Regions from separate parts of the Halomonas sp. KO116 genome, predicted to be linked through region 4. Evidence: predicted binding sites of a transcription regulator. Region 4 holds the regulator's gene; each other region holds the start of a gene.
The links. The regulator sigma-54, encoded in region 4, starts transcription at its own class of promoters, with help from an activator protein. The targets are predictions, from matches to a motif close to TGGCACNNNNNTTGCTNT.
Positions count from the first base shown of each region.

Region 1: KO116_RS01605 (amino acid ABC transporter substrate-binding protein) is a predicted target of sigma-54. The motif match lies at 3,488-3,505, and genes of this name have one in related genera.
Region 2: KO116_RS06975 (circularly permuted type 2 ATP-grasp protein) is a predicted target of sigma-54. The motif match lies at 5,911-5,928, and genes of this name have one in related genera.
Region 3: KO116_RS01525 (P-II family nitrogen regulator) is a predicted target of sigma-54. The motif match lies at 2,065-2,082, and genes of this name have one in related genera.

Region 1 is NZ_CP011052.1:325,470-333,491, reverse strand. Features, by position in the region: gene trhA (PAQR family membrane homeostasis protein TrhA) at 1-422, opposite strand, end outside; gene ribA (GTP cyclohydrolase II) at 457-1,092, opposite strand; gene hemE (uroporphyrinogen decarboxylase) at 1,355-2,470, shown strand; gene speE (polyamine aminopropyltransferase) at 2,467-3,333, shown strand; gene KO116_RS01605 (amino acid ABC transporter substrate-binding protein) at 3,588-4,613, shown strand; gene KO116_RS01600 (amino acid ABC transporter permease) at 4,713-5,903, shown strand; gene KO116_RS01595 (amino acid ABC transporter permease) at 5,919-7,019, shown strand; gene KO116_RS01590 (amino acid ABC transporter ATP-binding protein) at 7,106-7,834, shown strand.
Region 2 is NZ_CP011052.1:1,511,482-1,519,503, forward strand. Features, by position in the region: gene KO116_RS06965 (circularly permuted type 2 ATP-grasp protein) at 1-2,205, opposite strand, end outside; gene KO116_RS06970 (transglutaminase family protein) at 2,289-5,639, opposite strand; gene KO116_RS06975 (circularly permuted type 2 ATP-grasp protein) at 6,015-7,496, shown strand; gene KO116_RS06980 (alpha-E domain-containing protein) at 7,501-8,022, shown strand, end outside.
Region 3 is NZ_CP011052.1:312,403-320,424, forward strand. Features, by position in the region: gene KO116_RS01515 (TonB-dependent receptor) at 1-1,322, opposite strand, end outside; gene KO116_RS01520 (accessory factor UbiK family protein) at 1,466-1,813, opposite strand; gene KO116_RS01525 (P-II family nitrogen regulator) at 2,158-2,496, shown strand; gene KO116_RS01530 (ammonium transporter) at 2,533-3,780, shown strand; gene glnK (P-II family nitrogen regulator) at 3,971-4,309, shown strand; gene KO116_RS01540 (ferredoxin--NADP reductase) at 4,466-5,242, opposite strand; gene KO116_RS01545 (LysR family transcriptional regulator) at 5,423-6,349, shown strand; gene KO116_RS01550 (host attachment protein) at 6,383-6,811, opposite strand; gene phnE (phosphonate ABC transporter, permease protein PhnE) at 6,904-7,713, opposite strand; gene phnE (phosphonate ABC transporter, permease protein PhnE) at 7,707-8,022, opposite strand, start outside.
Region 4 is NZ_CP011052.1:2,885,487-2,893,508, forward strand. Features, by position in the region: gene lptB (LPS export ABC transporter ATP-binding protein) at 1-722, shown strand, start outside; gene KO116_RS13370 (RNA polymerase factor sigma-54) at 846-2,261, shown strand; gene hpf (ribosome hibernation-promoting factor, HPF/YfiA family) at 2,360-2,668, shown strand; gene KO116_RS13380 (PTS sugar transporter subunit IIA) at 2,673-3,143, shown strand; gene rapZ (RNase adapter RapZ) at 3,232-4,164, shown strand; gene KO116_RS13390 (HPr family phosphocarrier protein) at 4,210-4,479, shown strand; gene pmbA (metalloprotease PmbA) at 4,483-5,823, opposite strand; gene yjgA (ribosome biogenesis factor YjgA) at 5,947-6,468, shown strand; gene tldD (metalloprotease TldD) at 6,479-7,930, opposite strand; gene KO116_RS13410 (YhdP family phospholipid transporter) at 7,927-8,022, opposite strand, start outside.

The sequences.
Region 1 (8,022 bases), 2.1 Mb from region 4:
CATAGTTTGCAGACAATGCCCGCCAACGCGAGCGACCATACAGCAGTAAATAGCATCCACCCGGTGGGGCCGCGCATGTTCACCAATAAAAAAGGCGTGTAAGTACCCGCGATGAGGAGATAAATCGCACAGTGGTCAAGCAGTTGAAAACGCAGCTTCCAGCGCCGATGCGGAATGCCGTGATAAAGGGTCGAGGCGGTGTATAGCAGAACCAATGTAGTGCCGTAGAGGCTCAGGCTAACCACCTTCCATGGGTCGACATGGGCAGCGACGCTCGCAGCGATCAGCAGAACCACCATTCCCACAAGGCTGAGCACGGCTCCGATACCGTGAGTGATACTGTGCAGCCACTCTTCGGCAGCACTGAATTCACCCTGCTCTTCAGAAAAGACTTCACCCTGCTCATTACGTGCGGCTTTCATTCGGGTGGCTCCTAAAACCTATACCTCACTATTATCATCCCTTACGCTCAATATCCACATCGCTGGCGTGAGTGAAGTCATCCAGCGCCATTATATGACCAAGTTTGCCCGCTTTGGTGGCAAGGTACTGCTCGTTATGCGGGTTCAGACCGGTGGTGATCGGTAAGCGCTCCACCACGTTCACTCCATCGCGGGTGAGGGCATCCACTTTGCGCGGGTTATTGGTCATCAACCTTAGCGAGGTGATCCCCAAGTGATTGAGCATCGGTACGCATAGATCATAGCGGCGCATATCAGCACCAAAGCCGAGCTGCTCGTTGGCTTCGACGGTATCTGCACCTTGATCCTGAAGATGATAAGCGCGAATTTTGTTTAGCAACCCAATACCACGCCCCTCTTGGCGCAGGTAAAACAGCACGCCGCGGCCCTCTTCAGCAATGCGCTTAAGCGCTTCCTGCAACTGAAAACCACAGTCACAGCGCATGGAAAAGAGCGCATCGCCGGTCAAACATTCAGAATGTACCCGCCCCAGCACCGGTGCGTCGCCGGTCACATCACCCAACGTCAAGGCAATATGATCCTTGCCGGTGGCCTCATCTTCGAAGCCATGCATCGTAAAGGTTGCCCAGGGCGTGGGCAGTTGGGAAGCGGCAATAAAGCGAATGGTCACAGGTTACCTCGCTGATTGACCAAACCAGTTAACCACACCAGTGTTGGCAAAATGGGCAAGCATTCTAACAGGAAGCGGCGCCCGCCTCACGGTGGCAACGCGACTAAAATCGGCTCATTAGTGGAGAAAAATTGGCCGGATGCGACGATTTTTGCCACCGAGTACGCCGCCCTCGCGCTTATCTTCAAGTACAATTGCTCGCATATGATCCCCGATACGGTTTCGAATACGATGCGGGCAAATTTCCTAAGAGCAAGTGTCTATGACCACTACACCTTTACAAAATGATCGATTCCTTCGTGCACTAGCGCGCCAGCCCGTCGACCGCACCCCGGTGTGGATGATGCGTCAAGCGGGCCGCTACCTGCCGGAATACCGTGCCAGCCGGGCCGATGCAGGCAGCTTTATGGATCTGTGCCGTAATCATGACCTGGCCTGCGAAGTCACTATGCAGCCTTTAGAGCGCTATCCGCTGGATGCCGCCATTCTGTTTTCGGATATTTTAACCATTCCGGATGCCATGGGTCTGGGGCTCTATTTTGAAACCGGCGAAGGCCCTAAATTCCGTAAAACCGTGCGCACCCCGGAAGAAGTTGCAGCGCTCAGCGTACCCGACGCCGAGCGTGACTTGGATTACGTGATGCGTGCGGTGTCGACCATCCGCCGGGAGTTGAATGGCCGTATGCCGCTGATTGGTTTCTCCGGCAGCCCCTGGACACTGGCGACTTATATGGTCGAAGGCAGCTCCAGCAAGGACTTCCGTCACCTGAAAACCATGCTTTACGATACGCCAGATACCATGCACCAGCTGCTGGATACGCTAGCGCATGCGGTCACCGACTACTTAAATGCACAGATTCGCGCCGGTGCCCAGGCGGTGCAGATTTTTGATACCTGGGGCGGCGCGCTTTCGACCCCTGCGTATCTGGAGTTCTCGCTGCGCTACATGGAGCAGATCGTTTCCGGACTGATCCGTGAACACGATGGCCGTCGCGTGCCGGTGATTTTGTTTACCAAGAATGGCGGGCAGTGGCTTGAGCATATCGCCTGCGCCGGTGCCGATGCCCTGGGTATCGACTGGTCTACCGAGCTTTCCGATGCCCGCGCCCGCGTTGGCCATAAGGTCGCCCTGCAGGGCAATCTGGACCCTAACGTACTATTTGCGCGCCCCTCGGCTATCCGCGCTGAAGTGGCTCGCGTGCTGGAAAGCTACGGCCACGGCCCTGGCCATGTGTTTAACCTGGGCCACGGTATCAGCCAATTTACCAACCCGGATCACGTCACCGCCTTTATGGAGGCACTGCACGAGCTCAGCCCGCAATACCACCGGGATATCCCGACGCAACCCAAGACAGCGCAATCAGGAGCCAATTCATGAGCGATTTACGCGACGACCAGTGGTTTACCGAAGTCTTTGATAGCCACGGCAGCGCCTTCTCGCTGAAAATTTCTGAAAAGCTGCTGGATGTACAGAGCCAGTACCAGCATCTGGAAGTCTATGCTACCGAGACTTACGGCAACCTCCTGGTGCTGGACGGCTGTGTGATGCTGACTGATCGCGATAACTTCCTCTATCACGAGATGATCGCGCATCCAGCCCTGTTTACCCACCAAGACCCTAAGCGGGTGGTGATTATCGGTGGTGGCGACTGCGGCACGTTAAAAGAGGTGCTGCGCCACTCAGGCGTTGAGAAAGTTACCCAGATTGATATCGATGAAGAAGTGACGAAAGCCTCTGAGCGCTTCTTTCCATCATTGGTAGAATCAAATAATGATCCGCGCGCCGAGCTACTGTTCGCCGATGGCGTCAAGTGGGTGGACGATGCACCGGATGAGAGCATCGATGTGCTGATTATCGACTCTACCGACCCCGTCGGCCCCGCTGAAGGGTTGTTTAAAACCGATTTTCTCAAGCGCTGCCACCGCATTTTGAAAAGCGGCGGCGTGATGGTGCAGCAGAGCGAGTCACCGCTTTACCACACGGGTTCGATCATTCGTGAGTTACGCCACGATATGCTGAAAGCGGGTTTCGACAGCGTCGCGACCCTGCCCTTCCCACAGCCGGTTTACCCCTCAGGCTGGTGGAGCGTCACATTGGCGGGTAAAGCCACTGATGTGAATACGTTCCGTGAACAGGCAGCCGCCAGCCACGAACTGCCGCTTGAGTACTATAGCGTTGATGCCCATCGCGGTGCGCTCGCCCTGCCGCCGTTTATGCGCAAGGCATTCACGGCTGAATAAACACCCTTCACTGCTGCCTTTCTGCCACCGCCCACCCCAGCTTGCCCTATAAAAGTGCAAAGCAAGGTGGGTGGTAACATTTTTGCACCTAGACGTTCGTCTCGAATTCGTTGAGTAGCGTTGAAAAGCGCTGAATGTGCGCCTGTACCCTTGTTGGCATCTTCCTTGCTAGGTTTAGTTACATGCTACGGCATGCATGGCTATTTCAATGACAGATTTCAATAACCAATTTCAAGAACTTCGAGGGAAACTAAATGTTCAATAAAAAACACCTAGCGCTTCTGGCGTCCGCAGGCTCATTAAGCCTAGCGGGAATGGCGACTGCTCAAGCCGATACCTTAGAAGATACCATTGAGCGTGGCGCCGTTCAGTGTGGTGTGAGCGATGGTTTGCCGGGCTTCTCAGCGCCAGACGACGATGGTAATTGGCAGGGTCTGGACGTTGATGTTTGCCGTGCAGTCGCAGCAGCGGTACTCGGCGATGCGGATGCGGTTAACTATATTTCTCTAAATGCCGTTGAGCGCTTCACCGCACTGCAGTCTGGTGAGGTTGACTTACTTTCACGTAATACCACCTGGACCACTACCCGTGACACCACGCTGGGCCTTAACTTCACTGGCGTTAACTTTTACGACGGCCAAGGCTTCATGGTTTCACGCGACCTGGGCATTACCGGTGCCGATGAGCTCGACGGTGCTTCTATCTGTATTCAATCGGGCACCACGACCGAGCTGAACTTAGCCGACTACTTCCGTGCTAACGACATGGAATTCAACCCGATCGTTTTTGATACTTCTGAGCAAACTGTGGGTGGCTATCAAGCTGGCCGCTGCGACGTTCTAACGTCTGACACCTCTCAGCTAGCGGCACTACGTATCCAGCTTGATGATCCTGAAGCGTCGATGATTCTGTCTGACGTTATCTCCAAAGAGCCGCTGGGGCCTGTGGTTCGTCAGGGCGACGACCTTTGGTTCAACATCGTGAAATGGTCGCTGTTTGCCATGATCAATGCTGAAGAGTACGGCGTTACCAGCGAAAACGCTGAAGAGATGCGTGACTCTAACAATCCTGATGTTGCTCGCCTGCTGGGCCAAGACGGCAACTACGGCGAAGGCATGAACCTAGAAGCTGACTGGGCTTACAACATCATTAGCCAAGTCGGCAACTACGCTGAAAGTTTTGAACGTAACGTGGGTATGGATTCGCCGCTTGAAATCGAGCGCGGTGTTAACGCCCTGTGGAACGACGGTGGCTTCCAGTACGCTCCCCCGATTCGCTAAGCGTCTCGCTTGACCCCGGCCCGTCATCTCTCAAGTACTTATTACGAGAGTATAGGCGGGCCATTTGATTGACCCTTTCCGTGTCGCGGAGACGCCACCATGTCTGTAAGACCCAACGTTCGCCCCGCTGGCCATAAGCCGCCGTTTTGGCGAGATCGCGCTAAGCGCGCACTTATTTTTCAGCTCATTCTTGTCGCCGTAGTGGCGGCTTTTCTGATCTATATTATCGGCAATACCCAAGCCAACCTGAATGCCCGCGGCATCACCACCGGCTTCGGCTTCCTGGGCAATACAGCCGGCTTTGGTATTGGTCAAACCTTAATCGAGTACTCCTCCCAAAGTACCTACGGCCGCACCTTCGTGATCGGCTTGCTCAACACGCTGCTGGTCGGAGGGCTGGGGGTAGTGGCTGCTTCGATCATTGGGTTTATCGTCGGTATTGCGCGACTATCGCCCAACTGGTTGATCGCCAAGTTAGCCAACGCCTATATCGAGACCTTTCGTAATATCCCGCTGCTGCTGCAGATTTTTTTCTGGTACTTCGCGGTGCTGCGGACGCTACCCAGCGCTAGAGAGAGCATGGCATTTGGAGAAGCCATTTTCCTCAATGTACGCGGGCTCTATTTGCCCCAGCCACTGTTTGAATCAGGCTTTGGGCTCATCCCCGCTACTTTCGTAGTGGCGATCATTGCCAGCATCGTTCTGGTCATTTGGAATAAGCGCCGCCATGAAGCCACCGGCAAACGCTTGCCGGTTTTCTGGATGTCTCTGGTGATTATTTTTGGCCTGCCACTGCTAATACTGGTGGCCACCGGCGTTCCGGTGACCTGGGAAATGCCGGTACTGCGTGGCTTTAATTTCGGTGGCGGGATAACCATCATTCCGGAGTTTCTGGCGCTATGGCTAGCGCTTTCCATTTATACCGCATCGTTTATTGCGGAGATTGTGCGCTCGGGCATTCAAGCGATTCCCCATGGCCAAACCGAAGCGGCCCAAGCACTTAGCTTGCCGCGCAAGCTCGTTCTGCGCCTAGTGGTGATTCCTCAAGCCTTACGCGTCATTATTCCGCCACTTACCAGCCAATACCTCAACCTGATTAAAAACTCTTCTCTGGCCACCGCCATTGGCTACCCCGACCTGGTGTCGGTTTTTGCTGGCACCACGCTCAACCAGACCGGTCAAGCCATCGAAGTGATAGCCATGACCATGGCGGTTTATCTAATCATCAGCTTGCTGGTGTCCATGTTCATGAACTGGTTCAACGCTCGCGTTGCGCTGGTCGAACGCTAGGCCGGAGGCGACCCCATGATTCACAATAAAGAAACCATACCTCAGCGCCCGGCCCCCAAAGGCACCATCGGGCCAATTGCCTGGCTACGTGGCAACCTGTTTAACGGTCCGATCAATACTGTTTTCACGCTGTTAGGCCTGTATGTGCTTTACCTGCTCGTGGTGCCAACGGTTCAGTGGGCGTTTATCGATGCCAACTGGGTAGGCGACAGCCGCGAAGACTGTACACGGGCAGGCGCCTGCTGGGTATTCGTCAACGCGCGTTTCTCCCAGTTCATGTATGGCCTCTACCCAAGCGAAGAGTACTGGCGCGCCAACATTGTGTTTGCCATGTTCGCGGGCATTATTGCCTGGATGGTGGTCCCGCGCCTGCCGTTTAAGCGCTGGATGGCGCTGTTTGCGCTGCTGATCTTCCCGGTCATCGCGTATGTGTTGCTGCACGGCGGCTACTTTGATCTACCGCGTGTTTCCACCCACCGCTGGGGCGGCTTAATGCTGACCCTGCTACTGGCCACAGTGGGTATGGTTGGGGCACTGCCGATTGGCATCGTACTCGCCCTTGGGCGACGCTCGAACATGCCTATCGTCAAAACCTTCTGCGTGATTTTTATTGAGTTCTGGCGTGGTGTGCCGCTTATCACCATTCTGTTTATGGCCTCGGTAATGCTACCGCTATTCCTGCCGTCGGAGCTCAGTGTGGATCGGCTAGTGCGGGCGCTGATCGGCCTAACGCTGTTCCAAAGTGCCTATATGGCCGAAGTTATTCGCGGTGGTTTGCAGGCGATTCCCAAAGGTCAGGATGAGGCCGCCGCGGCGCTGGGGATGACGTATTGGAAGCGCATGGGGCTAATTGTGATGCCCCAGGCGCTAAAAATGATGATTCCGGGTATCGTTAATACGTTTATCTCACTGTTTAAAGACACCACCCTGGTGATGATCATCGGGCTGTTTGACCTGTTGGGCATTGTGCAAGCGGCGCTTTCCGACTCGCGCTGGCTGGGCTTCTCAATCGAGGGGTATGTATTTGCCGCGTTCGTGTTCTGGATCTTCTGTTTCAGCATGTCGCGCTACAGCCAGTACCTGGAACGCAAGCTAAATACCGGCCATAAGCACTGACGCCGCATCTCTATTTACGTTTTGAGTAGGATTTCAACATGACACAAGCAGCCACCAACACCTCTGACACCAGTACTTCTGACCTGATGGTCGAGATGCGCAACGTCAATAAGTGGTACGGCGATTTTCACGTACTACGTGATATCTACCTCGAAGTAAAACGCGGCGAACGTATCGTGGTTTGCGGCCCTTCGGGTTCGGGTAAATCAACGCTGATTCGCTGCATTAACCACCTCGAAGAGCACCAAAAAGGTGAAATTGTGGTGGGCGGCGTACCGCTGACCCAAGACGTTAAGCGTATCGAGCAGATTCGTCGCAGCGTGGGCATGGTGTTTCAGCACTTCAATCTATTCCCGCATTTATCAGTGCTGGAAAACTGCTGTATCGCGCCAATGTGGGTACAAAAGAAGCCCCGCAAAGAGGCCGAAGCGTTGGCGATGGAGTACCTGGAGCGGGTGCGCATTGCCGAGCAGGCGACTAAGTACCCTGGGCAGCTCTCGGGCGGACAACAGCAGCGTGTCGCAATTGCCCGCTCGCTGTGTATGCACCCAGACGTGATGCTGTTTGACGAGCCCACCTCCGCCCTCGACCCCGAGATGATCAAAGAAGTCCTCGACGTTATGGTGGAGCTAGCGGAAGAGGGCATGACCATGATCTGTGTGACCCACGAAATGGGCTTCGCCAAAACCGTGGCCGACCGGGTGATCTTTATGGACCAAGGGCAGATCATTGAGGAGAACGCACCTGAGCCATTCTTCAATAACCCACAGTCTGAGCGCACCCAGCTGTTCTTAAGCCAGATTCTGGGGCATTAATCCACAGCCCGCGAAACAAAGCAGCTGTTGATAAGTACGTCATCATGGGCCTCATTTGAGGCCCATGATGTTTTAAAAACGTTAAAAAAAACAGCATGTCATTGCGAGCGTAGCGCGGCGATCTTGAGGTTATTCTACCGCTACAAACCAGATTGCTTCATCGCTCCGTTCCTCGCAATGGCATCATT
Region 2 (8,022 bases), 1.4 Mb from region 4:
AATCAACAGCCTGCGTTCGGCGTTACGGTAGGGGGATGTAGTGCCGGGTAGGCGATCCATCTGACGCTCAATGCGCTTGAGCATATAACCCACCGAGCGAGGGTTAGTCTCGTCGAACAGCAGTAGGTCAAGAATCGCCGCTGGATGTAGCTCGCTGCGGTAGCGGCGCCGGTAAGCGGTAAAGTTATCGGTGGTGGCAAGCACGACTTCCCACAGTGCCAATCCCGGCGAATGCGGGGCATTAAGGGTAAGTTTGAGCAGCGAGAGCAAGCCCAACACGCGATCCAGAAAGCGGCCAATATCCATGAATCGCCAACCGTAGTGGTGCGGCATGGTCTCGTTGCAGAGTCCGAAAAACGCAGCCAGCTGGGCCGATAGCCCTTCACAAGCGCGCCGCGCCGCGCTGGCTCCCAAGCTGGGGTTAAAGGTGGCCATGCGTTGGCGCAACTGGTGCACCACCCGCCAGGAGTCGTCGCCTAAATGGTCGCGCACGCTGCGTGCATTGCGCATTAATTGCGAGAATAGTGGCTGCAGCGCTTGGGGCTCCACGTCATCGAACTGCGCCAATAGTGCCGCACGCTTCTGTTCAAAACCGATCAGTGGCGCTTGTAAGCGGTGCTCGTCGTCTTTGCTGAGTGTGGTGATATCCAGGGCTAGCAGCAGCTCATCCAACAGCTGGTCGGCAATCGCGTCCTGGTCGTACTCCATTAGCCTTAGCAGTGCTTCACGCAGCAAGCGGGCGCGGGTGTCTAATCGCTCACCGTAGCGGCCTAGCCAAAACAGGCTTTCAGCCACCCGGCTGGGTAGATCCGTCCCATCCCGCGTCGCCACTACCGGGCCGCGGGCTTGGCGCAGCTGGCTGACATGCGGCTGGGGTGAGGCTGCGGTGACCCACACATCTTTGACAATGCTGGTGCTCAGTGAGGGTGAGCCAGGCGCACCGACCCAGGCTAAACCGCCGGGCATCACTTGGTATTCGTCCGCCGTGTTGCGGTTGACGGTAGCCGGGGTGTGGGTCACAAAACAGCGCAGGTTTAACGTAGTGGGCTCAAGTCGCTGCAGGTGGCTGTCAAATATCGGTGCGCTGGCCGGTTGCGTAGAGGCATCGGCGTTGGGTAGCAGCAGGGTCTCACCCAGTAAGTGTTCGCACAGTGCTGGCAGGTAGTCAGCTAATACCGGGGCTTCTAAAATGCCCACACCCAGTGCGTTCGATAACGCTACACCGCCTGAACGCATAGCTTGTAACAGCCCCGGCACGCCGAGCTGCGAATCGCCGCGCAGCTCCAGCGGGTCGCAGTAAGCGTCATCGCAATGGCGCAAGATCACATCGACCGGTTGCAAGCCGCCCAGGGTGCGCAGCCAAACCTGCGTATCGCGCACCACCAAATCCTGCCCTTCTACCAACGCGATATTGAGATAATTAGCCAAATAGGCGTGCTCAAAATAGCGCGGGCTCGCCGGCCCCGGCGTTAATAGAATCAGGGTGGGGTTATCGCGGTGCTGGTAGGCCATGGCGATGAGCGTTCGGTGATGCAAATCCAGGAAACCCGCCAACCGCTTTAAGGGCGCGTTACGGTACATGCCGGGTAGGGCGCGGGCCATCAATATGCGATTTTCAAGCGCAAAGCCCGTACCGGATGGTGCCTGTAGCCGGTCGGACATAACCCGCCATTGTCCTTGGGTGTCCTGAATAATATCCACACCGTGAAAACCGATCGGCGCACGGTCGTTGGGTAGCGAACGATGGCAGGGCAGCAAGAGAAGCGGTGACGCAAGCAGTTCCTGAGTCGGCAACAGGCCTAGGTCAAAGAGTGTTTTGGCCCCGTATATATCGTTATACAGGGCGGTCAGCAGGCGGCTGCGCTGAGTAAGCCCCGCCTCCAGCGCTTGCCACTGGACTTCATCAATCACCCAGGGTAGCGGGTCAAGCCGCCAAGAACGCCCTTGGGTTTCGTCATGCATATTAAAGATGACGCCGTTTTCGGCCAGCAGGCGCTGAATCTCTTCATGCTGCTGCAAACGCCCCGTGGGGCCCATGCCCTCCAGCGAGCCCAATAAGCTTTCCCAGCCCGGGCGTAACTGCCCTTGGCCATCGAGCATGGCGTCATACGTGCCGGGCTGTCCCTTGCCTAGCTGGTTCAAGTAATCCTCAACAAGCCCGTTAGCCACGGGCGCGAGAAGTGAGGGTGAGACAGGGGCCGTCATTATCCTTGTAATCCTGAGAGGTAAGGGGGCGGATTATCCAGCACTGGCTACTAAGAGAAAAGCATTAGCTTAGTTAAAAAACATTAGCTAGGCGTCCAGCGCAGATCGAGCGTTTGTGGCAGTTCCAGGCTGGGGGTTTCCAGCTTGGGAGCTTGTTGGCCATGACGATGGCCACTGTCACTAAAACGCCCCAGTCGCCGGGCTTCGGCTTCAAACGCATTGACCGGGAAGGTATCGAAATTACGCCCGGTGGGATGCACCACGTAATAGGTACAGCCCGCCACAGAGCGCTGATTCCAGGTATCGATCACATCAAACACCAGCGGTGCATGAATAGGAATCTGCGGATGCAATGCCGAGGGCGGCTGCCAGGCGCGGTAGCGCACCCCGGCGACTGCTTCCCCGTTTCTGCCGGTGGCTGAAAGCGGCACTCGGCGCCCGTTGCAGGTCACCACGTAACGGTCACCGCTCATGCCGCTGACTTTGACTTCCAGGCGCTCCACCGAGGAGTCCACATAGCGAGCAGTACCGCCAGCCGAAGCCTCTTCACCCAGTACATGCCAGGGTTCGATGGCTTGGCGTAGTTCGATATCCAGCATGGGCGTATGCAGGCGACCGTGCAGCGGGAAGCGGAACTCCAGGAAGGGGGCGAACCACTCAAGATCAAAATCGAAGCCGTGGTGGCGTAGATCACTGAGCACATCGTCAAGATCGTTCCACAAGTAGTGGGGCAACATCCAGCGATCTTGCAAGGCGCTGCCCCAGCGCACCGGTTTGGCCCGATAGGGTGTTTTCCAGCAGCGCGCGACAAGAGCGCGAATCAGCAGCATCTGCATCAGGCCCATACGCGCATGGGGCGGCATCTCAAAGCCACGCAGCTCCAATAAGCCGAGTCGACCGCTGTCGCTATCCGGCGAATAGAGCTTGTCGATACAGAACTCGGCGCGGTGGGTGTTGCCAGTCAAGTCGGTGAGCAGATGGCGCAGCAAGCGATCGACCAGCCAGGGTTGTACTACGTCGCCTTCGGGCATTTGCTGTAGCGCAATTTCCAGCTCGTAAAGTGCTTCGTGACGCGCTTCATCCACCCGTGGCGCTTGGCTTGTCGGGCCAATAAAGAGACCCGAAAACAGATAAGAGAGGCTAGGGTGATGCTGCCAATAAGTCACTAAGCTGGCAAGCAGATCCGGGCGGCGTAAGAACGGTGAATCGTCAGGCGTCAGGCCGCCTAGCGTGACGTGGTTGCCACCGCCGGTGCCGGTGTGGCGTCCGTCGAGCATAAATTTTTCGGTGCCCAGGCGAGTTTCTCGTGCTTCGGCGTAGAGCCGTTCGGTTTGCGCGACCAAGGTTTGCCAACTGGCCGCAGGCATAATATTCACTTCGATCACGCCCGGGTCGGGGGTGATCATAAAGTTTTCCAGACGCGGATCGCGAGGCGGCGAGTAGCCCTCTACCATCACCGGGCAAGCGAGCTCTTTAGCGCACTCTTCAACCGTACTGAGCAGGTCAAGGTAGTGCTCTAAGCTGGTCAGCGGTGGCAGGAAAATATGCAGGCGACCGTCCCGTGGTTCCACACACAGGCTGGTGTGAATAATGCCACTCTCGCGGTCGCTTTCTGCCCGTGGCTGCTGCTGAACATCTTCGCCTTCAGGGTGCGATGGGCTGGGGTGGCTGGAACGACCCAGGCGTTCGGCGTCGCTGATATGCAGCTGTTCAGCATTACGACGGGCAACCTCGCCGTGAATATCGCCTAGTGCCGGGCGGGGCGCGAATAGTGATTCAGGCTGGGGCTGCTCTTCCGGGTCAGCCCAGGGCAACGCCGAAAGCGGTAAGCGCAGCCCCATGGGGGAATCGCCGGGTACCAGAAAAAGGTGGTCGCGCTTGAGCGGCCAGCGGCCGCTTTCCCAGCGGTGGGCTTGGCTGATCGAGTGGCGCAGTGGCAGAGCGTAACCAACGACTTCGTCCAGACCTTGTTCCAATAGGCGGGCTAAGCGGTGGCGCTCGACATCGTCTTTGAGGTTGGCTTCGCGCGGGTCAACGTTAACTGGCAGCGACTGCTCTTTCCAAAGATAGTAGTAGGCATCCTCAAACGCTGGAATCCAGTAACGTTCGGCCACACCCAGCCGCTCGCTAAGTGCCTTGGTAAAGCGTTGCGCCATGGTGTTATCCACGTGCACTTTCGGGGCAGCCTCCAGGCAGGCCAGCCACTGTGGGTCGCGCCATAGCGGCACGCCATCTTTACGCCAGTAGCAGGCCAGCGCCCAGCGGGGCAGCGGTTCGCCGGGATACCACTTGCCCTGCTGCTGCTGAATGGCGCTGCCGGGGGCATAGGCGGCCTGAAGGCGTGTCAGTAGTGCTTCGGCCCGCTCGCGCTTGTGCTCACCGAGCGCTTCGGTATTCCACTGCGGGCTCTCCATATCATCAACCGATACAAAGGTAGGTTCGCCACCCATGGTCAGGCGCACATCTTGCTGAAGAAGCTCGGCATCCACGTCGTCGCCGAGGTTGCAGATACGCTGCCACTGCTCATCGCTATACGGTTTGGTGACCCGTGGGTCTTCGTGGATACGCTCCACTTCCATGGTCACATCGAACGTGACTTCGCACTTATCCGAAAAACCGGTAATGGCGGCTGCGCTACCTGTCGTTGGAGTAGCCGCCAGCGGAATATGGCCTTCACCTGCGAACAGGCCGGAGGTTGGATCAAGACCTACCCAGCCTGCACCAGGCAGAAAGACTTCGGTCCAGGCATGTAAATCGGTGAAATCTACTTCTGTACCGCTGGGGCCATCGAGTGCTTTGACATCGGATTTAAGCTGAATCAGATAGCCCGATACAAAGCGTGCCGCGAGTCCCAGGTGGCGAAAAATCTGCACCAGCAACCAGGCGCTGTCGCGGCAGGAGCCACTGGCCAGGGACAGAGTCTCTTCACAGCTTTGTACGCCTGGCTCCAGGCGCACCAGGTAACCGATATCGTCTTGTAAGCGTTGGTTAAGCGCGACCAGGAAATCGACGGTGGTGGTCGGTTCGCGGGGCACGCCCTTGAGCCACTCCATTAAGCGCGGCCCGGACTCGGTGATTTCAAGATAGGGGCCCAGCTCTTGCCGCAGCGCTTCCGGGTAATCGAAGGGAATCTGTTGCGCAATGTCGTCCAGGAAGAAATCGAACGGGTTAATCACCGTCATCGGGGCGATCAGTTCGACAGCAATGGTTAGCTCTTTACGCGGTTCTGGGAACACCACGCGGGCGTTGAAGTTGCCAAACGGGTCCTGTTGCCAGTTTAAAAAATGGTCATCGCCGGAGAGTTTGAGTGAGTACGCCTCAATATGCGTGCGGCAGTGGGGCGCCGGACGTAGCCGAATAACATGGGGTGATAGACGCACCGGGCGGTCAAAGTGGTATGTCGTACGATGGTACAAGGCAACGCGAATGGTCATGGGCCACCCTCAAGAGAACCGTTATCAACCGGATAGTCGGCTGGGTTAGGGAATAACCGAACGTTTCGCAAGTATCGTTCCACTTTTACTTTTTTGCAGCCGCTATATTAAGTAAGACGTTTAACTAAAGTGGAAATGGCGTTATGCACCAACTTGAAGCCAACTAGACGCACCAAAAGAAAGCATAAAAGGGGTTTGATGGGCGCTGATGCTCTGCCAAGTAATGTTTGAGTCGTGTTTAAGTAAGCGAACGTTGAAATATCGCAAAAGATGGTACGTATTTTGCTCTCAATTGTTTGATTGTTTTGCACGCGGCAGGCCTACACTGAGCATTGAGGAAGTTGCCGCTTCCACCCCAGCGCCAGGAGAGCGCCCATGAGCCAAGTGAATTGGAATAACTATGCGTGTCGTGATTTTTACGATGAGCTGATGGCAGCGCCCGGTCAGCCACGCGAGTCAGCGGGTGAACTGTGCAACATGTTGGCAAGGTTTAGCGCAGAAGAGTTAGCGGAGCGCAAGACGGCGGCGGAGATCGCCATCCGTACCATGGGGATTACTTTCACCGTTTATTCAGAAGGGGCAATGATCGACCGTGCCTGGCCGTTTGATATTGTGCCGCGCATTATTCCCGCCAATGAGTGGCGTAAAACCGAGGCGGGGCTCAAGCAGCGCGTGCAGGCGCTAAACTTATTTATTGATGATCTCTATCACGACCAAAAGGTGATCAAGGACAAAGTATTACCCGCTGAGGTATTGGCGCAGTCGGTTAATTTTCGCCCTCAGTGTGTAGGTATTAATCCCCCTCACGGCGTGTGGGCGCATGTTTGCGGGTCAGACCTGGTGCGCGATGGCGACGGTACGCTTTTTGTGCTGGAAGATAACCTGCGCATTCCTTCCGGCGTCTCTTACATGCTTGAAAATCGCAATGTCACTAAGCGAGTGCTGCCGGAGTTATTCGCCTCAGGCAAGATTTTGCCGGTTGATGATTACGTGGCTCAGCTTTACGACATGCTAGCGTCGATGTCGCCGCGACCTGGCGATGACCCGCAAATTGTGGTGCTGACCCCAGGGATTTATAACTCTGCCTACTTCGAGCACGCCTATCTTGCCCAGCAAATGGGTGTAGAACTGGTGCAGGGAAGTGACCTGTTAGTGGATGACGATGATGTGGTGTATATGCGCACCGTCGAGGGTATGCGCCGCGTGGATGTTATTTACCGCCGTGTTGATGATGAATTTCTCGACCCGGAAGCGTTTAATCCTGAGTCAATGCTGGGTGTTGCGGGCCTGATGCGCGCTTGGCGGGCGGGTAAAGTCGCGCTGGCCAACGCGCCGGGCGCTGGGGTGGCGGATGACAAGGTGGTTTACGCTTTCGTACCTGCGCTGATTCGTTATTACCTCGATCAGGAGCCGCTGTTGCCCAACGTGCCGAGCTACCTGTGCATGTTTGAAGACGACCGCCGCTATGTGCTCGACCACCTGGATGAATTGGTCGTCAAGCCCGCCAATGAGTCGGGCGGCTACGGCATGTTGATTGGCCCGCGCTCAACCAAAGAGACCCGCGATGAGTTTGCGCAGTTGATCAAGGCAAATCCCCGCAATTATATGGCCCAGCCCACCCTGGCGCTTTCGACTACGCCTACGCTAGCGAATGGGTTACCGCAGCCGCGCCATGTGGATTTACGCCCTTTCATACTCTCAGGGCCTGAAATTCATGTCACGACCGGTGGTTTGACGCGGGTGGCTTTGATAGAAGGATCGCTGGTGGTGAACTCTTCACAAGGCGGCGGCAGTAAAGATACCTGGATTGTAGAAACCGACGATAAGGCGGCAGCGGCCGCGGTGAAAGGAGCCTAACGCCATGCTGTCACGCGTTGCTGAGAATCTTTACTGGATGGCGCGTTATATTGAACGAGCGGAAGATACCGCGCGCCTATTGAGCGTTAACAGCCACCTTATGCTGGATTTGCCGGGACGCTTGCCGTTAGGTTGGGCTCCACTTATCGAAATGACCGGCAGCCTGGAAGCCTTCACCGCACGCCATACAGACTTCGATGAGCGCAATGTCGTACATTTTTTATGTGCCGATACCGAGAATGATATTTCGATTATCTCCGCCCTCGCCAGTGCTCGCGAGAACCTCAGAACCACCCGGGATGTGGTGCCTCGGGAGATTTGGGAGGAGGTTAATCAGCTCTATCTGAGCGTCGTCGACCATGCTGAACATGGCGTTAGCCCGCGCCGCCGCGATAGCTTTCTCAAAAGCGTGATTCGTGGTTGCCAAGCGTTAACGGGGCTCATTGAGGGCACCTTGAGTCATGGCCCGGCGCGTACGTTTATTGAATTAGGGCGCCAGTTGGAGCGGGCGGATATGACGACGCGC
Region 3 (8,022 bases), 2.1 Mb from region 4:
TCGCCCTGGAGGAAGCCTGAAAGCCCGTCCACTTGATAACCGGGGTAGCGGGGTTCAACCCCTGATGCCTGTTGCACCAGGCCGCCGGAGGCGTCCGAGATGTTGGTATCGAACAGCATCTGGCTGGCATCGAAAGTTTCACGATCCAGATCGAGGCCGTAGGTTAGCGAAACGTCATCACCCAGGCGCGATTCAAACAGCGCTTTGATGCCGCTTAAATCGGTGTTTTGTTGCGAGGCGCGAAATTGCAGGCCGTCGGAAATTGGGTAGGGAAATGCCTGGAAGCTGGACTCCTCCTCCCGGTGGAACGCCTGCAGGTAGAAGTTTTGCCCCCACAGGTTGGCGTGGTGATAGTTGACGTTGACGAGCTTACGGTCGGTTTCCGGATCGCGCTGTGAACGGTAGCCATCGCGAATTTCGGCATCGTTCAAGTTGGGCGTGGCAGCGTCGAGGTTGGGAAAGTAAACACCCCGGTCACCTTCATAGCCTGAACGGTACAGCTGGGCACCCAGTTCCAGACTCTGTTCATCGGTCAAGCGGAAAGAGAGGTTGCCCAATACATCAATGCTGCGATTATCCTGTAGGTCGGTCTGGGCGATATCGGGAAAGATTTCCTGGCCGCTGCCGTCATAGTGGCGGCCGTTGTCGCCAATGGCGGTACCCAGATAGCCTTGAACCCGCTCGTTACCACCGCTGATGGATTGTGCGAGGCGTCGATCTATGTCATCGCTGTTGTTGAAGCCGGTGGTGATGCCTGCTTCAGTACGCCAGTTCAGGCCTTCTTCACCTTTGCGGGTAATGATATTGATTAAGCCCCCCGTAGCACCGCCGCCATACAGGCTGCTGGCGCCGGAAAGCACTTCCACGCGCTCAATATTGAAGGGATCGATGGCATCGAACTGTCGGGAAAGCCCACGGGAACTGTTCAGCGATACGCCGTCGATGAGCACCTGCACGCCCCGGCCTCGCATGTTTTGCCCATAATTGGTGCGCCCTTGAGGCGCCAGATCCAACCCCGGTACCAGATGCCCCAATGCTGTCTTTAGGTCTGCACCATTGCGGGTCTGCTGTTGCAGCATCTCTTTGTCAATTACCCATACAGCACCGGGAATTTGACTGATCTGACTAGGAGTGCGCGATCCAACGACCACCATGGTCTCGTCGGCGCTAGACGCAGTATTTTGGGCGAAAACGCCATTGGAGAAGCTCAGTAACAGGCTGGTGCCAACAAGCCCAGATATTGAAACAGACGACGGCGAAAAGAAAGGCTTTGCAAAAGGCAGCTTTGCAACAGATAGGTTTGATAGTGACAGGGCGTGCATAGTGAACAATCCGCAGACGGTAAGAAAATCAAAGGCGGAGAGTATCACCACGAAAAACAAAGTCAACGATAGTGATTCGTATTTATTTTGCGGTGCGCGCAGCAATAGGCCATTCCCCTATTGCTGCTAATGAAGCTTAAACGTTAAGCGGGTTTATTCTTCTCGTCTTCTGCATCTGATTCCGGCGCATGCTGCTCTGGAACTGGTGGGGCTTCAGCTTCGAGCGGCGTGGACGTCGTTGGCGCGGAGGCATCAACGGCTGCTTCAAGGTTAGCGACTTGGCGCTCTAACGCCTCTACCCGCGAACGGGTGCGCTGCAGTACATCCATTAAAATGTCGAAATCTTCCCGTGAGACAAGCTCCAGGCGGTCGAAGGCGCCACGCACGACTTGCTGCACGCCCTTTTGAATATCTTCTGGCGCCTGGGAGGCGTTTTGTAAACGGTCACCAATCTGCTGGGCCAAGCGGCTAATACGGTCTTGAGGCGCCATCGTTCTCTCCTAGATAAACCTGCTTTAAATATTGCTTACCGGTAAGGATACGCAACAGTTGGCGAATTCGCATGTATCGCGTGCTTTTACTGCTTAACCCAGGGTGTGCATCGAAATAGAGCAGGCTACTTTTGCTTACGCTCTTTTTTGGTGCAATAGCGGTGGTGTGAGAATGGATTTGCTCAGATTTAGCGCTGAGCTGCACTTTTGATGACGGCTAATTGGCTGACTTATAAGCAAAAAAAGTCAGCTGGCACAGTATGCGCATTATCGGTTCAGGTGCTTATTCTGGCGGCTGTGCCGCTACCAATCTAGCAGGACTTATCCAGCAGGGGAGATCCGGGATGAAACTCATCACCGCTATCATCAAGCCATTTAAGCTCGACGACGTTCGTGAGGCATTGGCCGACAACGGCGTTCAGGGCATTACGGTCACTGAAGTTAAAGGTTTTGGCCGTCAGAAAGGGCATACCGAGTTGTATCGTGGCGCGGAGTACGTCGTCGACTTTCTACCCAAGGTAAAAGTGGAAGTGGCCGTAGACGACGCCCGTTTGGAGAGCGTATTGGATGCAATCTGTAGTGCGGCTAACAGCGGCAAGATCGGTGACGGCAAGGTGTTTGTTACGCCACTGGAAGACGTGATCCGTATTCGTACCGGCGAACGCGGCGCTGACGCCGTCTAATCATGGCTTAACCAGACATTAAACGGGGAACATACAATGAATGAGTTTACAGAGTTGAGCTACGCGCTCGATACGTTCTACTTTCTAATTTGTGGCGTGCTCGTGATGTGGATGGCCGCTGGCTTCTCCATGTTAGAAGCAGGCCTGGTACGCTCCAAAAACACCGCCGAAATTCTAACCAAAAACGTTGCGCTGTTTGCCATTGCCTGCACCATGTACCTGTTGGTCGGCTACTACATCATGTACTCCAGCAGCGCGGGCGGCTTTCTGCCTAACCTGGGCTTCTTGATTGGCGCTGAGAATAGCGCTGATGCGGTGACCGCAGGCGGCGATGATGCTCCCTATTACTCTATGCGCTCTGACTTCTTCTTCCAGGTAGTCTTTGTGGCAACCGCCATGTCGATTGTATCGGGTGCCGTGGCCGAGCGCATGAAACTGTGGGCCTTCCTGGCCTTTGCAGTGGTAATGACCGCGTTTATCTATCCGGTGTCTGGCTACTGGACCTGGGGCGGCGGCTGGTTGTCTGAAGTAGGCTACTCTGACTATGCGGGTTCAGGCATTGTGCACCTTGCCGGTGCATCTGCAGCACTCGCTGGTGTCATCGTGCTCGGGCCACGTAAAGGCAAATATGGCAAAGATGGCTCTATCCACGCGATTCCGGGTGCCAACATGCCGCTGGCAACGCTGGGTACCTTCATTCTGTGGATGGGCTGGTTCGGTTTCAATGGCGGTTCCGAGCTTAAACTTGCGGCTGTCGATTCTGCTAACAACGTGGCACAGGTGTTTGTAAACACGAATGCAGCAGCGGCAGGTGGTGTGATTGCGGCACTGATCCTGGCCAAACTGTGGTTCCGCAAAGCTGACCTGACCATGGCATTGAACGGTGCCCTGGCTGGCCTGGTGGCCATCACCGCCGATCCGCTCTCTCCGACCGCACTGAGCGCTACCATTATCGGCGCGATTGGCGGCATCATCGTGGTCGCAGCCATCGTCACCCTCGATAAAGTGAAGCTGGATGATCCGGTCGGCGCGATCTCGGTTCACGGTGTTGTCGGTATCTGGGGCGTGCTGGCAGTGCCGCTGAACAATGACGGCGCATCATTCGGTGCCCAGATCATCGGTATCGTAGGTATCTTCGCTTGGGTATTCCTGGCCAGCCTGGTGGTATGGCTCATCCTGAAAGCCATCATGGGCATCCGGGTTAGCGAAGAAGAAGAGTATGAAGGCGTTGATATCGCTGAGTGCGGTCTCGAAGCCTATCCCGAATTTGGCATTAAGAAATAAACAGCGGCATTAAGAAATAATTTAATGCTGACCTAGTGAGCAGGCGTGCTCCTTCTGGCCTCCCCTTAGTGGGAGGCTTTTTTATTCTCTGCCGATAGCGGTGTATGCTGGTAGTTAGCGGTTAACGGCTGCAACATTCGCAGCCGTTCAACCCGACCCCATCATGGCCACCCAGTTAGAGGATATGGTAATGAAATTGATCACAGCGATTATCAAGCCGTTTAAGCTCGACGATGTACGCGAGTCGCTCTCCGATATCGGCGTTCAGGGTATTACGGTGACGGAAGTGAAGGGCTTTGGGCGCCAGAAAGGGCATACCGAGCTGTATCGTGGTGCTGAGTATGTGGTGGATTTCCTGCCCAAGGTGAAGCTGGAAGTCGCCGTGGACGACGACATGGTCGAGCAGGTGATTGATGCCATCACCCAGGTGGCGAACACAGGTAAAATCGGCGACGGCAAAATCTTTGTGATGCCGCTGGAGCAGGTGATTCGTATCCGTACTGGCGAAACGGGCAAAGACGCGGTTTAACGGTGAAGGGTAAGGTGTGAATGGTAAGTAGTGCCGAGTAGACAAAGCCCCTGTGGATGCTCTCCCCAGGGGCTTTGTATGAGTGATGCGATCATTCTGGCGGCTATAAACTTTTTTCTATTCACCACTCACTCATTACGATTCACTATTTACGTCTCACTTCTCGACAAACGCACGCTCGATGACGTAGTCGCCCGGCTCGCCCATGCGCGGCGAGATATTCAGACCCAGCTCGTCAAGTAGCGCGCTGGTATCGTCCAGCATGGCGGGGCTGCCGCAGATCATCGCGCGATCTTGGCGCGGATCAATGGGCGGCAGGCCGGTGTCTTCAAACAGCTTGCCCGTACGGATATGGTCGGTTAGGCGCCCCATGGTGTGGAACTCCTCCCGAGTAACGGTGGGGTAGTAGACCAGCTTTTCAGCGATGTCTTCACCCAGGTATTCATGGGCTGGAAGCTCTTTGGTGATAAAGTCGGCGTAGGCTAATTCAGAAACTTCCCGCACACCGTGAACCAGCACTACCTTCTCGAAGCGCTCGTACACTTCAGGATCCTGGATCAGGCTCATAAACGGCGCCAAGCCGGTACCGGTGGAGAGCATGTAGAGGTTGCGGCCCGGCAGTAGGTCATCGCATACCAGTGTGCCGGTGGGCTTGCGGCTAACCATGATCTGATCGCCTACTTTCAGGTGCTGAAGGCGTGAAGTGAGCGGGCCGTCGGGTACTTTAATGCTGAAGAACTCAAGGTGGTCTTCGTAGTTGGGGCTGGCAATGGAGTAAGCGCGCATCAGCGGCTTGCCGTTCACTTCCAAACCAATCATCACGAACTGACCGGTTTTGAAACGCAGGCTGCGCTCGCGGGTGGTGCGGAAGCTGAACAGGGTATCGTTCCAGTGATGGACGCTAAGCACTTCTTCCAGAGCAAACTTACTCATGCCGTTTTCTCCATTAGTCGATGCTGGCGCTAGTCCGCATCGGTCATATTCTTAAAAAGAATAAAAATGATTAAATATGTTGCCAGCAAGTCTAAGCAAAGGGTGGTATATCTGTTAAGCGAATTATATTGATAACGGTTATCTGAAAAATAGATATAGATCAAATAAAGGTCAGACTCTATGCACTACACCCTGCGGCAGTTGGAAGTCTTTGTGGCGGTTGCTCAGCATGAGAGCGTCTCCCATGCGGCGCGGGCGCTGGCCATGTCTCAGTCGGCAACCAGCACGGCGCTTGCGGAGCTTGAGCGGCAGTTCGACTGCCAACTGCTGGATCGGATTGGTAAACGCTTAAAACTTAACGCACTGGGTTTTCAGCTGTTGCCCAAAGCGGTGGCGCTGCTGGATCGCGGCGAAGAGATTGAAGAGCTTCTACGTGGCCAGAAAGGGGTTGGGTCGCTGGATGTAGGGGCTACGCTGACCATTGGCAACTACCTGGCCACGCTGCTGATCAGCGATTTTATGCAGCGCCACCCCGGTAGCCGGGTGCGCTTGGCAGTGCGCAATACGCGCCATATTATCGAAGGCGTGCGCCAGCACTCGCTGGATTTAGGCTTGATCGAGGGGCAGTGCGACGATGACATGATCATCAGCCAACCCTGGGTGGAAGATGAGCTGTGCGTGTTTTGCTCGCCGCGACACCCACTGGCAGGCCGCGAGCACCTTGAACTTGAACAGCTGCTGCGTGAGGACTGGATTATGCGCGAAGAGGGCTCTGGCACCCGCATGACTCTGGAGCATGCCGCGCGCCACCGCCGCAGCCGGTTTAACACCCTGCTAGAGCTAGAGCATACGGAAGGTATTAAGCGTGCCGTGGAGTCAGGGCTGGGGATTGGCTGTGTCTCGCGCCTGGCACTGCGAGATGCCTTCCGGCGCGGCAGCTTGGTGCCGCTGCCTACGCCGGAGTTGGATCTAAAGCGTCAGTTTACGTTTATCTGGCACCGGCACAAATATCTCACCACCGGCGTGCGCGAGTTCCTGCGCTTGTGCCGTGAAATGACCGCCGGGGCCAAGCGCAGTGACGATATTGCACTGCCGCCGATTCCTTAATGAACGTGATAAGCAATGTGGTTACCGATACATCTAGCGTAAGTCGCTTACGGCAGTTTGTATATCTGCTAGCGAGGCTTTGCTTAAGTCTTTCGACAGGGAGTGAATCACCAGTTTCTGCGTGGGGCCATCAAGCTTATCCCGTAATAGGCCTAAAAATTTGGGCGGTGCGACCATAATCAGCTTCTCTAAGCTGTTATCCACACGGGCGCTATACAGGCGGTTGGCGACCTCTTTAGCAAACAGCTCGTTTTCATGTTTGGAGGCCGCTCCCTCTTCGCCGGAAGAGCGCGCCGTGCTAGACATCGACTCGTGCACATCACCGCGACGGTCGGTGATCAAATCACCTTCATGCAGCCGTCCTTCTGCGTGAACCAAGCTCTCCTGTTCCGCCAGCGTCAAGGCATCACGAGTAAAGATACGTGCGCGGGCGGTGTCGGCTACCACGATATAGGTTGTCATCGCTGTGCATACTCCATGTCGTTGATGGTCATCTAACCATGGCAAGCGTTTGGCGTTAGGTCAAACGCTTGCCAGGGCTTAAGCAACGCGGGTTACAGCACCTTGCTGCGCAGCAGGCTGGTTAAGGCTTCCCCAATCAGTACCAGCACAATGATGGCCATCAAGATGGTCGCCACGGTTGGCCAGGCAAAGGTATCAATCGCACCCTGTAGGATGACCCCAATACCGCCCGCGCCCACTAAGCCAAGCACCGTCGATTCGCGGATATTGATATCCCAGCGCAGGATCACAATGGCAAAAAATGCTGGCATGACCTGGGGCACAATCGCGTAGGCGACCACTTTGGCCTTGGAGGCTCCGGTGGCTTCCATCGCCTCTACGGGGCGCCGATCAATTTCCTCGATTGCTTCACCCATCAGCTTGCCAATAAAACCAATGGAGCGAAATACGATGGCGAGGATGCCGGCTAACACGCCGGGGCCGAAAATGGCCACGAACAGAAGTGCCCAGATAATGGTATTTACCGAACGGCTGGAGACCAGAATAAAACGCCCCAGCCACAGACAGGCCCGGTTAGGCGTGGTGTTCTGGGCGGCAATGTAGGCCACCGGTAGCGCTAAAAAGATGGTCAAGAAAGTGGCTAGCGTGGCGATATGCACGGTCTCAATCAGCGCCGCGATAATGCCGTTTAACCCATCGGCACTGGGCGGCCACATACGACCCCCTAGTGCAGAAATTTGATTGGGTGCATCCCACACCCAAGGCCAGAAAATATCAATATCGCGCACCGCCCAAACCACTACCATCAAGGTCGCTAGCAGAACGGCGTATCGAATAAGGCGCTGTTTGCGGTCATAGCGTTGCCAAATACGATCGGCAAGCTGCTGTGCGTGATCTACCATATTTTTTTCCTTACCCAGCCGCTGACACCTTCACTGAGCAAAATGACCGCGATGATAATGAGCAGAATCGCAAAGGCGAAATCGTAGTCGTAGCGTCCAAAGGCGTTCATTAGCGTACCGCCAATGCCGCCTGCGCCCACGATTCCGACCACCGCTGATGCGCGCAAGTTGCTGTCCAGTTGGTACATGGAAAGCCCCACTTGGCGTGGCAGTATCTGCGGAAAAACGGCATAGAACAGAATCGCCACATACCCAGCGCCAGCGGCTTTCATGGCCTCTACTTGGCCCCAGTTAATCTCCTCTATCTCT
Region 4 (8,022 bases):
AAACCCTATATGCCCACCACTTGGCCAAAAGCTATAAGCGACGCCGAGTCGTTAAAGACATCAATTTAGAGATCTCCCAAGGTAGCGTTGTGGGCTTACTGGGCCCTAACGGCGCGGGTAAAACCACCTCGTTTTATATGATTGTGGGGCTGGTGAAATCCGATGCTGGCAAAGTGGGTATCGACGATGTAGATCTAACCCGCGCCCCAATGCATGAACGCGCTGCGGCGGGTATCGGCTACCTTCCGCAAGAAGCGTCTATTTTTCGTAAATTATCGGTTGCCGATAATATTATGGCGATACTCGAAACGCGCAAAAAGCTCAGCCGTAGCGACCGCGAGCAGCGCCTGGAAGCGCTACTTGAAGATTTTCACATTACCCATATTCGCGACAACCTGGGCATGAGCCTTTCAGGCGGTGAACGCAGGCGTGTGGAGATTGCTCGCTCACTGGCGACAGAACCCGCATTCATTCTGCTGGACGAACCCTTTGCTGGCGTAGACCCCATTTCGGTGGGCGAGATCAAAACCATTATTCGGGCATTAAAGCAGCGCCACATCGGCGTACTGATCACCGACCACAACGTGCGCGAAACCCTGGATATTTGTGACATCGCCTACATCGTAGGCGATGGTCAAATCATCGCCAGCGGCTCTCCAGCCTCGATACTCACTAACCAGAAAGTGCGAGAGGTTTATCTAGGCGCCGATTTCCGCCTCTAGCTTATTTTTCACGTCTAATTAGCGCTCTCCAACAACTTTACTACCAATGGCATGCTTATTGCACTTGCACCGGAGACCTACTCGCACTAGGGTGGAGCATTCTGATTAACGAGTGGTTCTCAGATGGTCATGAAAGCTTCTCTTCAACTGCGCATCGGCACACAGCTGACCATGACACCTCAGCTGCAGCAGGCCATTGCCCTGTTACAGCTATCAACGCTGGACTTACGACAAGAAATTCAGCAGGCCCTAGATGCCAACCCCATGCTGGAACAAGAGGATGAATTTGGCGAACAGGCTGCCAGCGAGCCCAAAGAGGAAGAGTGGTCAGAGAGCATTCCCACCGAGCTCTCGGTAGATAGTGACTGGTCTGATACCTACCAAGATATGGGCAGTCACGGCGGCACCAGCAGCGAAGGACCTGATTTTGAGCGCCAAGCGGCTGGCCAGAGTCTTCATGGGCATTTGCAGTGGCAGCTCGCCATGACTGATTTTGGCGCGCGAGAGCAACTTGTCGCAGAAAGTCTTATCGACGCGCTAGATGCTAATGGCTATTTAACCCAGCCGCTCAACGACATCCGTGAAGGGCTTCGCGCCCAAGGCGTCGATGGGCTTAGCCAGCGCGAAGTAGAAACCATTCTACTTAAGCTTCAGCAATTTGAGCCAACAGGAATATTCGCCCGCGACCTGCGTGAGTGCCTGATGCTGCAGCTGGCCACTCTTCCCGATGACACGCCGTTGCTGGTTCCTGCCCGCCGCTTAGTACGGCAGTTTCTGGAAGCACTAGGCAAAGATGACATGCGCTTACTTAAACGCCGCCTGGGACTCGATGATGACCAGCTGGCTGATGTCATTCTCCTTATTCGTAGCCTTGATCCACGCCCAGGCAGCGCCTATGGCGATACCGATGATAGTTACGTAACGCCCGACCTGGTCGTACGCCATGACCACGAAGGCTGGCACTTAGAGCTCAATCCTGAGGCATTGCCAAGACTGCGCATTCAGCCCGACTACGCCAGCTTAATAAAGCGTGCGGATAAAAGTCAGGATAATCAGTTTTTAAAAGAACACCTGCAGGAAGCGCGCTGGCTGATCAAGAGCCTCTCTAGCCGCAACGATACGCTACTGCGCGTTGGCCGCGAGATTATCACCCGGCAAATTGGCTTTTTAGAACACGGCGAAGAAGCCATGAAGCCGCTCATATTGGCCGATATCGCCGAGGCCGTGGAAATGCACGAATCGACTATTTCCAGGGTGACCACTCAGAAATTTATTCATACGCCTCGCGGCGTATTTGAACTCAAATACTTTTTCTCAAGCCAAGTCAGCGGCCAGGATGGTGACAGCCATTCAAGCACCGCTATCCGCGCTCGGCTTAAGAAATTGGTTCAAGAGGAGCCGCCAGGCAAGCCGCTTTCTGATAGCCGCTTAGTCACGCTATTAGGAGAGGGGGGAATTCAAGTAGCGCGTCGAACGGTGGCTAAATACCGTGAAGCCATGGGCATTCCCTCCTCTAGCGAGCGACGTCGTTTGCGCTAGCACAAATCAACGTTTTAGGGAAACTCTCGACAAGGGCTTTGCAACGCGGCAAAAAGGGTTACAATCGAAGTACAGTCCGATGGATAAGGAGTACGTCAATGCAAGTTAATATCACTGGTCATCACGTAGAACTGACTGACGCCTTGCGTGACTATGTCAATGAAAAGCTTGAACGTGTAGAGCGCCATTACGACAATATAACCACGGTGCAAGTCACCTTATCTGTGGAGAAAGAGCGCCAACAGGCAGCCTGTACACTGCACGCAGCAGGAGCAGATTTGCATGCGGAAGCCTTAGACAGTGATATGTACGCCGCAATTGACGCATTAGCGGACAAAATTGATCGTCAACTCGTTAAACATAAGGAAAAAGCACAAGCTCGCGCCCAAGGCGCAGGCGTGCGTTAATTCAATGACGTTGGAAACCATACTCCCCCCGGAACGTGTTCTCTTTGACGTCCCCGGGGGCAGCAAAAAAAGGGTGCTGGAGTTTTTCAGCACCTTTATTGCCCAAAATATCCCCAGTCTGGACAGTCAAGAAGTGTTTAGCCGTTTAATTGGCCGTGAACGCTTAGGCAGTACCGGGATTGGTAACGGCGTGGCTATTCCCCACGCGCGTAGCCCTCACTGCTCTGCCCCAATCGCTGGTTTTTTAAAACTCGCAGAAGCAATTGATTTTGATGCTATCGACGGCGACCCGGTGGATCTGGTGTTTGTATTGCTAGTTCCAGAAGAGGCTGATGACACACATCTCTCTCTGCTCGGCCAGGTAGCGACCATCATGAACGATGCAGATACGCGTCAGAAGCTGCGTAAAGCAGGCAGCCAGCGCGAACTACTTGAGTTGCTTACCGCTAAAATTCGTGAGCAAACAATCTCCTGAAGGCCTAAGCCTGCCAAGCGGTACTCAACGGCAGGTTGATTTGCGCTCACCCCCTTAACGCAGCTTGATCAAAGCAAAGAGAGACTCTATGCAACTTGTGATCATTAGCGGCCGCTCTGGGTCAGGTAAATCTATCGCCTTACAAGCGCTCGAGGACCTTGGCTATTATGCGATTGATAACCTTCCTGCCATGCTGCTGGGTTCGTTGGTGGACGAACTACGCGACCAGGGCGACCGAGCCCATTTGGCGGTCAGCATTGACGCACGTAACTTGCCTGGCGCGCTAGAGCGACTGCCCTCTATGTTAGAGGAGCTGCGGCAACGCAATATTGCTTTTCAAGTGATCTATTTGACCACAGACGCCCGCATATTGCTTGAGCGTTACTCCGCCACTCGTCGTCGCCACCCGCTCACGCGCGACAGCGAAATGACACTTGAAGAAGCCATCAATAAAGAAGAAGAGACGCTACACGATATACGTGATCTGGCTGATTTATTGATCGATACTTCACGGCTATCGGTTCACGATTTACGTCGTCGCATTACTGACCAGGTCGCCCATCAGCGGCGCGATAAGCTCACGCTGACGCTTGAGTCGTTTGGTTATAAGCGCGGTGTACCGCTGGATGCTGATTTGGTTTTCGACGTGCGCTGCCTGCCAAACCCTTATTGGGACCCAACGCTACGCCAATTCACAGGCCGCGATGCGAACATAGTGGCCTTCTTAAGCGGTTATCCCATCGTAGACGCCATGAGTAACGATATTCAGGCTTGGCTTGAGCGCTGGCTACCCGCTTACCAAGATAGCCAGCGTAGCTACATGACTATTGCGATTGGCTGCACCGGTGGGCAACACCGCTCGGTCTATATGGTTGAACAGCTAGCAGAGCGATTAGTACACAGTATGGGCGAAATTCAATTACGTCATCGCGAGTTAGGCTTGCAGTATACATTAAATGAGCAGCCAGCTGCTCCGCCTGCCAGCACCTCCCAGACCGACGAGCAGCAAGCAACGTCTTAAGCGCTTCTATCCATTAATGACACCACTCGGCGAAAAGGAACCAGGGTGCCAGAAAGAATTCTCACACTTACCAATCAACGCGGCCTGCATGCACGCGCGGCGACCAAACTGGTAAAATGCGGCCAACAGTTCACGGCGACAATACGTGTTCAAAAACAGCAACAGGTCGCTGACGCCGCCAACATCATGTCACTGCTGATGCTCGCCGCCCCTTGCGGTACCGAGCTAACCATCAATGCTGAAGGCGATGACGCCGAACAGGCACTTGATGCTATTCAAGCGCTGTTCGATGCTCGTTTTGAAGAAGATCAGTAGCTTTTAATCTCCCGCTACGGTCATGGCATCAATTAACCAGCTACCCGTGTGAACACTGCCACGGGTATCGGTGTCATCGCCAATTCCCACTAACCCGGCAAACATCCGCTCCAGGTTCCCGGCAATCGTAAACTCCTCGATCGGGTACTGTACTTTTCCATCCTCTACCCAAAACCCTGCTGCGCCACGTGAGTAATCACCGGTCACGCCGTTAACGCCCTGCCCCATCAGTTCGGTTACCCAAATACCCCGGCCCATCTCTTTTAATAGACTGTCACGGGATTGCAGTGGCGCCACTAAACGCACATTACGTGCCCCACCAGCATTGCCCGTGGTTTGCATACCCAGCCGACGAGCGCTGTAGGAAGAGAGCATATAGCTGGCAATGCTGCCCTGATCGATAAAACGATTATTACGGGTTTGCACACCCTCGCCATCAAACGGCGAACTCGCTGTGGCACCGATTTCCATTGGACGTTCTTCAAGGCTAAACCAATCGGGAAACAGCGGCGTGCCAAGCCGATCACACAGAAACGAGGCTTGACGATATAAAGCACCACCGGCTAAACCACTCAGTAAATGACCAATCAAACCACTGGACAGTGATGGGTCAAACAGCACTGGAAAGGTACCCGTGGGCGGACGTTTTGCACCAAGCCTGCGCAGCGTACGTTCGGCAGCTTCGCGCCCCACTGCGGCGGGGCCACGCAATGCCTTGGGATCGCGTGCAGAAGTGTAGTCGTAGTCGCGCTGCATACCGCTCGCATCCTGGGCAATCAGCATGCATGAAAGCGAATGGCTGCTGCCTTTCTGCGTCCCGAGGAAACCGTGGCTATTGGCATAAACGCGCACGCCTTCACCACTCGAAAGTGAAGCGCCATCCGACTGCGAGATACCGTCAACATCACGCCCCGCCTGCTCGCAAGCAAGCGCTAGCTCGATCGCCTCATCGGTTGTGAGTGCCCAGGGGTAGTGCACTTCCAGATCGGGTAACTCGGCGGCCATCAACGATGCATCGGCTAACCCGGCGGCCGGGTCTTCTCCGGTATAGCGGGCAATCGCCAGCGCTTTTTCTACCGCAGCCTGGATCGAGGCACTGCTAGCATCCGTTGATGAGGCACTACCTTTACGCTGGCCTACGTAAAGCGTCACGGCGATGCCCTGATCACGGGATAACTCAACCGTTTCAACTTCACCCTGGCGTACGCTAACACCCATTCCCTGATCGACGCTTGCGCCTACTTCGGCAGCATCCGCGCCCAAGCGCTTTGCCAGCGCTAGTGCCTCTTCGGCCCGCGCGATCAGTAACGACTGCTGCGCGGATGCATCAAATGCCTGTGCCATATGGCCTCCTTTCTCAACCGAATGTCTCTCAACCGAAGTCTTTCAAGAGAGTGTCATCGGCGAATCAATGTTGTACTCGCAGCTGGTATAATGCCGCCACGAATTTTATCTGTGAGCCACACTATGCGTAAGCAACGTCCCGACCCCGTTGAAGTAGAAGAGCAGGAAGAACGCCCAAGCAAGTCGCAACTCAAACGCGAAATGCATGCCTTACAGGCACTTGGGGAAACGTTAATCGCCATGCGACCGGCAGAGCGCGCCCGCTTTCCCCTTTCTGACGATATGCTGCGCGCTATCGAGGAAACCTCACGCATTCGTTCTCATGAAGGCCGCCGCCGCCATATGCAGTACGTCGGAAAACTTATCCGTAAAGAGGACCTCGCCGCCATCCAAGGCGTGTTCGACTCTATTGATCAAGAGCAGGAACAGCGCGACCACGCGTTTCACCGGCTCGAAAAATGGCGTGAACGCTTAATTGACGAAGGCGATGATGCTGTTGACCTGTTTATGGCGGAGCATCCCGATGCGGACCGCCAAACGCTGCGTCAATTAATTCGCAACGCCCAGCGGGAACGCGAGCAGGGCAAACCACCGACCAGCTCGCGTAAGCTCTTCAAACACCTTCGCGAAACCTTAGCGCTTTAAGAAACGCTTTTTAAGACTGCGTGCCGCCAACGGTCAGCTCATCCAATTTCAGGGTGGGCTGGCCGACACCCACCGGCACGCCCTGCCCCTCTTTACCGCACACGCCGATACCAGTATCCAACGCCATATCATGACCAATCATGGATACCCGCTGCATCGCTTCTGGGCCGTTACCAATTAACGTGGCTCCTTTCACCGGTGCCGTCACTTTGCCATCCTCAATGAGGTAGGCTTCGCTGGCGGAGAACACGAATTTACCCGAGGTAATATCCACCTGGCCGCCGCCAAAGCTGACCGCATAAATGCCACGCTTAACGCTTTTAATAATATCGCTAGGCTCATCCTGACCAGCCAGCATGACCGTATTGGTCATGCGTGGCATCGGCAAGTGGGCGAAAGATTCACGCCGCGCGTTTCCTGTGGGTGCCATGCCCATTAATCGGGCATTGAGCTTATCCTGCATATAGCCCGTTAAAATGCCGTCTTCAATAAGCGGCGTATACTGACCCGGCGTCCCTTCGTCATCCACGCTCATGGAGCCACGGCTATCCGCTATCGTCGCATCGTCGACAATAGTGACGCCTTTAGCGGCCACGCGCTCGCCCATTTTGCCGGCAAAGGCGGAACTGCCCTTGCGATTAAAATCACCTTCCAGGCCGTGCCCTACCGCTTCATGCAGCAAGATCCCCGGCCAGCCGGATGCCAACACCACGGGCATTTGCCCTGCGGGTGCATCGACGGCTTCCAGGTTGACCAATGCCTGACGCACAGCCTCTATGGCGTAATGCTCTGCCACTTGATCATCGCGCAGTTTAGCCATGGAGTAACGACCGCCGCCACCGGCGCTGCCGCGTTCGCGACGCCCATTCTTAACTGCAATCACGCTGACATTGAAGCGCACTAGTGGACGAATATCGGCTGCCAACGTGCCATCACTCGCCCGCACCAACACCACTTCATAGGTGCCCGACAAGGAGGCACTCACCTGACTGATACTGGGATCGGCAGCACGCGCCACACGGTCAGCCTGTTTCAGCATGGCGACTTTTTCTTCAGCACTCAGGCCAGCCAAGGGATCAATCCCTGCATAGCGCGACATAGCGGACACCGGACTAACCAGTTGCCCAGGCAAGCACTTACCACTGCGCACAATGCCAGCCGCGGTGCGGCCGGTATCCATTAATGCATCGGCGGTAATTTGATTGGAATAGGCAAAACCAGTCTTTTCACCCGCCAGCGAACGCACGCCGACACCACCATCGATATTATAACTGGCCTCTTTTACCTCGCTATCTTCCAGTACCCAGCCCTCTTGCCAAGTCCGCTGAAAATAAAGGTCGGCGTAGTCAATACCCGCGCCCATGGCGTAGCCTAGCCCTGTTTCCAGAGCGTCTAAATCCAACCCTCCGGGAGTTAACAGGATGGCTGCAGCGGTATCTACATCACTTTTATATGCGGTCATTGGGGGCCTTCTAAAGTAACCTGCGGCGAGGTCCAAGGGCCTCGCACGCGATAATGAAGCGTTGTGGCGCGATCTAGGGCGTCGCCAAACAG